One region of the Bradyrhizobium sp. USDA 326 genome, then DNA from elsewhere that is predicted to be linked to it. Evidence: predicted binding sites of a transcription regulator. Region 1 holds the regulator's gene; each other region holds the start of a gene.
The links. The regulator LexA, encoded in region 1, represses DNA repair genes until DNA is damaged. The targets are predictions, from matches to a motif close to TGTTCNNNNTGTGTTCNG.

Region 1 (2,261 bases):
TGATCGTGGACCGCGTGTCGGCAGCGATCTGCGGCTTGTGCTCGCGTTCGGCAACCGGCTGGGTCACCGGCAGTTGCAGCACGGTCGCGCGCTGGCCTTCGACGAGCTGTGTCACCAGCACGTATTTGCCGTCGGGGAATTCGATCGCGTCATGATGGCGATCGGGAATGTGCGGATCGATCTTGCCGAACTTGCCGACGCGGGAATTGACGGTACGCGTCCAGATCCAGCGATTGTCGTAACGGACGTTGTCGGCGAACGCGAGCTCCGTTCCCGGCAGCAGGCAGACCGCAACCGAGAGATCGGCTTCGGAGGCGAAGCCGCGCGTCGAGGTGCCGCGGAACGTTGTTGTGACGATCGTCTCGCCGACTTCGGCGGGGCGTGTCGCGACGGCATGCAGGCTGTAGTCACACATCGGGTGCTCCTCATGCGAAGATAGCGACCCGCACCTCCTTTGGAGGCGCAGGCCTCTATCAGGGTGGAAGCACGCAACGCTCTGCTCTGTTGTAGGCAAATCTGCGGCTGCGTCCGCAAGCCGCGATCACATTATCTTTCCCGGATTCGATAGGAACAAAGACGATGCATGCGTGTTCGGAAGGCGCGTGCGTCAGCGCCCCGCGGCTGCCAACCAACGTGAATTGCCGGCTCGATTGCAGAGGCTGTGCGATTGCATTTCGCACTTGCGGCTCGCTAGCCCAATTCCGTTCGCATTTGGCGGTGCGATTGTGTGGCAACGGCTTGCGGCGCGCTGGTGTTGCGGTCAGCGCTGGCGCATGACGTCTCCTCGAACTCCCGGGTCGCGAAGCGATGCTGCTGCGCGCGGCGTGTCGAGGATGTCGCGCCGGAGGAGGGGGCCGGATAGTCTGAGCAGAACCGGAAAGACCATCCAGCCGGAGCGGAGAATGACCCGCTCCAATCAGTGTAACGAGCGCAGGACCGCTCAGTACTTCCGGTACAGCCCGATCAGCTTGCCCTGAATCTTCACGCGGTTCGGCGGAAGAATGCGGACTTCGTAGGCGGCGTTGGCGGGCTCGAGCGCGATTGAGGCGCCGCGGCGGCGGAAGCGCTTGAGCGTGGCCTCCTCGTCGTCGATCAGCGCCACCACGATGTCGCCGGTGTCGGCGCTCTCGTTGCGCTGGATCAGCGCCATGTCGCCGTCGAGGATGCCGGCCTCGACCATCGAATCGCCGCGCACTTCGAGTGCGTAGTGCTCGCCCGAGCCGAGCATGTCAGGCGGCACGCTGATGGTGTGACTGCGCGTCTGCAACGCCTCGATCGGCGTGCCGGCCGCGATGCGGCCCATCACGGGCACCGCGACGGGACGCTCGCCCTCGTCCACAGGCGGGCTGGAGGTCGCGCGCACCTTGCCGAGATTGCCCTCGATGACGCTCGGCGTGAAGCCGCGGCGGCTGCCGGCGGCGGCCTGCAGCTCGGGCAGCTTAATGACCTCGATGGCACGGGCGCGGTTGGGCAGGCGGCGGATGAAGCCGCGCTCCTCGAGCGCAGTGATCAGGCGATGGATGCCTGACTTCGAGCGCAGATCGAGCGCATCCTTCATCTCGTCGAAGGACGGCGGCACGCCGCTCTCCTTCAGACGTTCACTGATGAACCGCAGAAGCTCGTATTGTTTGCGCGTCAACATCTCGACCAAAGTCCCCCGGTTGATGTCGTTCAATTCCGAGACGAGGAAGCCGGGCGATAAACCGCTACATCCTCGAAACAAATCATGAACGGACACTATATGTTCGATATGTGTTCCGCAACTGCTTAATTTACGGTGAACAGAGCGAAGCTCGCGCGATGCGTGTGGCCGTGCAGCTCAGGCGGGCAGGCGCAGCACCTCGCAAGGCGTGCCGGCCTCGGCCCTCGGCGCGAACGGTGCGCGCACGAGAAGTACCTGTGCTGCAGCCAGATTCGCAAGCAGAGAGGAGTCCTGATGGCCCACGGGAAGAGCGACGAGCGTACCGTCGTCACGCTGTTCCAGGCGCGCACGCAGATAATCCTCGCGCTGGTCGTTGGCACCGAGATCGCGGCCCAGCACGGCGAGCTCGCGGCGATGATGAATCACTGATCGGCCCGACAGGGCGCGAATCAGCGGCACCATGAACAGGAAGGCGCACACATAAGAGGATACGGGATTGCCGGGCAGGCCGATCACGCGCATTGCGCCGAGTCGTCCGTGCATCATCGGCTTGCCGGGCCGAATCGCGATCTTCCAGAAGGCCATCGAGATGCCTTCGTCCTTGAGCGCCTGCTGGATC
Region 2 (2,261 bases), 3.9 Mb from region 1:
GATCAACGAAACGCTCAGTCAAGCGTTCATGGAGCGCATCCGATAATTTATTTTCGACCTCCCGCGCGATCCCCTGCCAGCGTTCGGGGTCTCTCAGCCAGTCCGGGCGGTTGGCGACGAAGGTCCAGGTGCGGATCTGGGCGATTCGGGCCGAGAGCGTGTCGATGTCGCCATCGATGCGGTCGGCCTGGGTGACCTGGGACTCGAACCAGGAATCAGGGATGCAACCCTTCCGCATCAGGAAACCGTAGAGCGTCGTCACCAGCTCGGCATGGGCGGCCGGCGACAGCTTTCTGTAGTCCGGGACTTGGCAGGCTTCCCAGAGCCGTTCCACCGCGGCCTTGCCATGCGCGATATCGCGCACCTCGCCGTCGCGGGCGGCGTGGTCGAGCACGCGCATGTCCTCGGCAACAGGCGCGCGCGTCAGCGCCTCGTGGCCGGGGGCGAGGTTCAGCGAGACCTGGAGCGCGCCGAGCGAGGAGAAATCCAGCTTCGAGTTGCGCCATTGCAGCACCTTCACGGGATCGAAGGTGTGGTTCTGCAGCGCGTTGACGAGCTCGGGCTCGAACGGCGCGCAGCGGCCGGTGGTGCCGAAGGTGCCGTTGCGGGTGGCGCGGCCGGCACGGCCGGCTACTTGCGCGAATTCGGCCGGCGTCAGGCGGCGGAACTGGTAGCCGTCGAACTTGCGGTCGGAGGCGAAGGCGACGTGGTCGACGTCGAGATTGAGGCCCATGCCGACGGCATCGGTGGCGACCAGATAGTCGACGTCGCCGTTCTGGAACATCGCCACCTGCGCGTTGCGCGTGCGGGGCGAGAGCGATCCCAGCACCACCGCGGCGCCGCCATGCTGGCGGCGGATCAGCTCGGCGATGGCGTAGACTTCATCCGCCGAGAACGCGACGATGGCGGTGCGGCGCGGCTGGCGCGTGATCTTGCGGTCGCCGGCGAATTCGAGCTGCGACAGCCTGGGACGCGTGATCATGGACACGCCCGGCAGTAGCCGCTCGATGATCGGGCGCATCGTCGCAGCCCCGAGCAGCAGCGTCTCGTCGCGGCCGCGGCGGTTGAGGATGCGATCGGTGAAGACGTGGCCGCGTTCGAGATCGGCGGCGATCTGGACCTCGTCGACGGCGAGGAAGGAGACATCGAGGTCGCGCGGCATCGCCTCGACGGTGGAGACCCAATAGCGCGGGTTCTTCGGCTTGATCTTCTCCTCGCCGGTGACGAGCGCGACGCTGGCTTCACCGGCCCTGGCGGCGATCTTGTTGTAGACCTCGCGCGCGAGCAAGCGCAGCGGCAGGCCGATCATGCCCGAGGGATGCGCGAGCATCCGCTCGATGGCGAGATGGGTCTTGCCGGTGTTGGTCGGCCCGAGCACCGCAGTGACGCCGGCGCCGGGCACGCGATCGGAAGGCGCGCGCTCGGAGGCGAAGGGGGAGGAGGAAAAAGCCATGTCTGAAGGATTAGGTAGTGGCGATTTGGGCGAATGTCAGTGCTGGATGAGGCGGGCCGGGGGCTTGCTTTGGTCCTCAGCCCGAGGAGCGCGTCAGCGTGTCTCGAAGGATGAAGGCCCGACTGGTGCCATTGAGGGAGCCAGGCCCCTCGCCCTTCGAGACGGCCGCTCGCGCGGCCGCCTCAGGGTGAGGGACACACCGAAGGCGTGGACACGCTCCTCCCAATTCCCGCGCAACTGTTTCACTTTGCGACGCTTTTCCCGTTCGCCTTAAGCTTCGGAACGACTCTAGAACAAATCGCGGCCGAATCGCTGACTCCCCGTCGAGTCCCGTTCCGTTCTCGCAACATGTCGCGGGACTCGCGCTGGTTGCGCACTAGATGGAGTTTTGCGCGGTCGCACAAGCGACTGGATTCGTTAAAGCTGGGGACGGCGCGGAGTCGAATCAGAATCGCCGAGGAGTCAAATGGATTCCCGCCTTCGTCATGCGCGGGCTTGACCCGCGCATCCATCGAAAACCGCGCGTCTCTCGAAAGGATGGATGGCCGGGTCAAGCCCGGCCATGACGGCCTCCCGAACTTATTGTTGCGAAAACAACCCCATGCACAGTAGGGAAGTGATTGATTTTACGGAGATTCTCTTACCCTCCCCTGGAGGGCCCTCCAGGGGAGGGTAAATGCGGACCGCCGCTATGGCTTTTACTGCGTTTTCGCGACTCTTGGCGGCTGGGCCGAGGTGATGAAGCTGGTGGCTTCCAGCATGGCGGGCCCGAGCGGCGTCGGCACTTTCAGCCAGAACGGGACCAGGA
Region 3 (2,261 bases), 2.3 Mb from region 1:
CAATGGAGTCGTAGAGGTGGGTTGCAATCGCGGAACTTCGAACTTGCGGCTGCTTTGTGGAACTTGCCGGCGGTTCGAATTTGATCGGTGCCGACATGGATCGATTGAAGCTCTCGCTGAGGAGTGCACTGCTCGTCGTGCCATTGGTGCTCTGTGGCGGACACGCGCTCGGGCGTGACGACGGCCGCTACGCGAATTCCCCTCTGAAACCATGGTTCGACAGCCTGCGCAGCCAGCTCGGTCCGTGCTGCTCGGATGCGGATGGCTTTGCCGTCGCCGATCCCGACTGGGAGTCGCACAACGGCCGTTACCGCGTGCGTCTGGACGGGCAGTGGATCGAGGTGCCGGACGAAGCCGTCATCACCGAGCCGAACCGGGCCGGCCGCACCATGGTGTGGCCGGTGAAGACTGCGTTCGGGATTTCGATCCGATGCTTCATGCCCGGCAGCATGATCTGAGACAGGTTAGCGTCAGCGCTTGCTGGATTTGCGCTTCGACGACTTCTTTGACGACCTTTTGCTTTTGGACGTCTTCTTGGCACTCTTCCGCTTCGATGCCTTCTTAGGGACCTTCTTGCCCTTCTTGCGCGCCTTCGACAGTCCGATCGCGATCGCCTGCTTGCGGCTCTTCACGCGGCCCCCGCGCCCGCTCTTTGCGGTGCCCTTCTTGTAGCGCCGCATCTCGCTTTCGACATCGCTGCCGGAACTGCGAGAGTAGCGACGTTTCTTTGCCTTGCGTGCCATGCATGTTCTCCCTTGGCTGAGGAGAACCATTCGGCACAGCCATGGTTCCGGCAACGCCTGCACACCGTTGCGGGCGCGCGACGCAGGCTAGAAGGAATTCGCCAACTCGATCTCAGCCTCCAACGCCTGGATGCGCCGTGCTGCCTCGCCGAAAGACAGGTCCCGTGCATATTGGGCCGGTTGATGCGCCTCTTCACTCAGCCGCCTCAGCCTGAGACCCTGCGCCCGCGTCATCTGCTCTCCAAGAAAAGCCTTGGCGTCGTATTTACCTTGAATCTGCATCTGCCTTCTCCGTTCCGAGATCCGCTTGACTATATGTTCTTATTTTGTTCTAACAAGCCATGGACAACAGAATTAATGAAATTCGACGTAAAATCAGAGTCTTGAGGCTCGAAATGGCCGACGTCGAAGCGTCGGTGCGCGACCTCGTCGAGCGCGACTGCGACTGCACAGAAAGGGCCCTGGCGCAGATGGTTCTGCGCCGGAGAATCAACCTCCTGATCGGCGAATGGAAGGCAGCCGGCGGCAGCGACGTTCTGCCTGACGTCCGCGACCGCGTGCGCCTTCGTCCCGCGAAGACAGTCGGCAACACCGTGCGCGCGCGCGGGCGCCGAGATACTCAAGCTGGGCTCAACCATCCGGCAGCTGCAGCGCGACCGCCTCGGTGAGGCCGCAGCCCAGCTTCTGATTGCGCGCAAGTGGACGCGGCTAGAGCATCTCGTGACGGCGAGCAGCGAGAGAAAGGGCCCCGCAACGGCGGAGCCCTCCATGGCTTCCAGGGCGTGGACTATTTGGTGTTGGTCATGCCGCCCTTGTTCGTCATGGTGCCGCCCTGATCGGAGCCGGGCCCGGAGCCGCCCTGGCCGGAAGGATCAGCGCCCTTGGGAGACTTGGTGTTGGCGCCGGTGGTCTGCGACGATGACATCGAGGATCCGTGCTTGGCCTTGTGTGACTTGGCCTGCACGGCGAACGGTGCGGCGGCAAGGCCGGTTGCCAACAATACGGCGAGAGCGAGCTTGGTCGTGTTCATGCGGGGAAACTCCCTGAGTTAATTTGACGCAGGCAGCCAACCGCTATTCGCCGCCGGAGTTCCCGACAAAGCGTCCCCCCGCGGGATCACGCGCTTCAAGATTGCTTGTCCTCATAAATGATGAACACGACGCCGGTGAGCGTCGCGCCGATCGCGAACGTCGTCACCAGGGTGAGGGCGAACACCAGAATGGCTTGGCTTCCGCCGTTATTCAGCAGGTTGGCCACGGCCGGATTGGACACGACGAGCGCGAGGCTGAAGGTGAGGCCGAGGGCTGCGCCCATCATCGCGTGCGTCATCAGCTTGATGAGGCCACTGGCAGAGATCAGTTCAGACGACTTCTTCGTGCGCATGGGAGGTCATTCCCGAACGGCATGCCAACGCCCGCATGATTCTGTGGTTCCATTCGGTTGAAATAATTGTCATCGTCCGCTTCATCCGACGTTCATGCCGGGCTTGCGAGGATGAGTGCCATCAAAACGGGAACA

Region 2: ABIG06_RS14385 (helicase-related protein) is a predicted target of LexA. The motif match lies at 1,732-1,749, and genes of this name have one in related genera.
Region 3: ABIG06_RS21945 (DUF3072 domain-containing protein) is a predicted target of LexA. The motif match lies at 1,060-1,077, and genes of this name have one in related genera.

Annotation. Positions count from the first base shown of each region.
Region 1 is NZ_JBMGQA010000001.1:6,925,085-6,927,345, reverse strand. It holds gene ABIG06_RS32660 (hypothetical protein) at 1-415, opposite strand, end outside; gene lexA (transcriptional repressor LexA) at 941-1,642, opposite strand; gene glp (gephyrin-like molybdotransferase Glp) at 1,820-2,261, opposite strand, start outside.
Region 2 is NZ_JBMGQA010000001.1:3,020,958-3,023,218, reverse strand. It holds gene ABIG06_RS14385 (helicase-related protein) at 1-1,453, opposite strand, end outside; gene ABIG06_RS14380 (DUF3108 domain-containing protein) at 2,152-2,261, opposite strand, start outside.
Region 3 is NZ_JBMGQA010000001.1:4,665,048-4,667,308, forward strand. It holds gene ABIG06_RS21935 (hypothetical protein) at 96-458, shown strand; gene ABIG06_RS21940 (DUF6496 domain-containing protein) at 471-743, opposite strand; gene ABIG06_RS21945 (DUF3072 domain-containing protein) at 831-1,025, opposite strand; gene ABIG06_RS21950 (hypothetical protein) at 1,139-1,411, shown strand; gene ABIG06_RS21955 (hypothetical protein) at 1,531-1,773, opposite strand; gene ABIG06_RS21960 (hypothetical protein) at 1,869-2,126, opposite strand.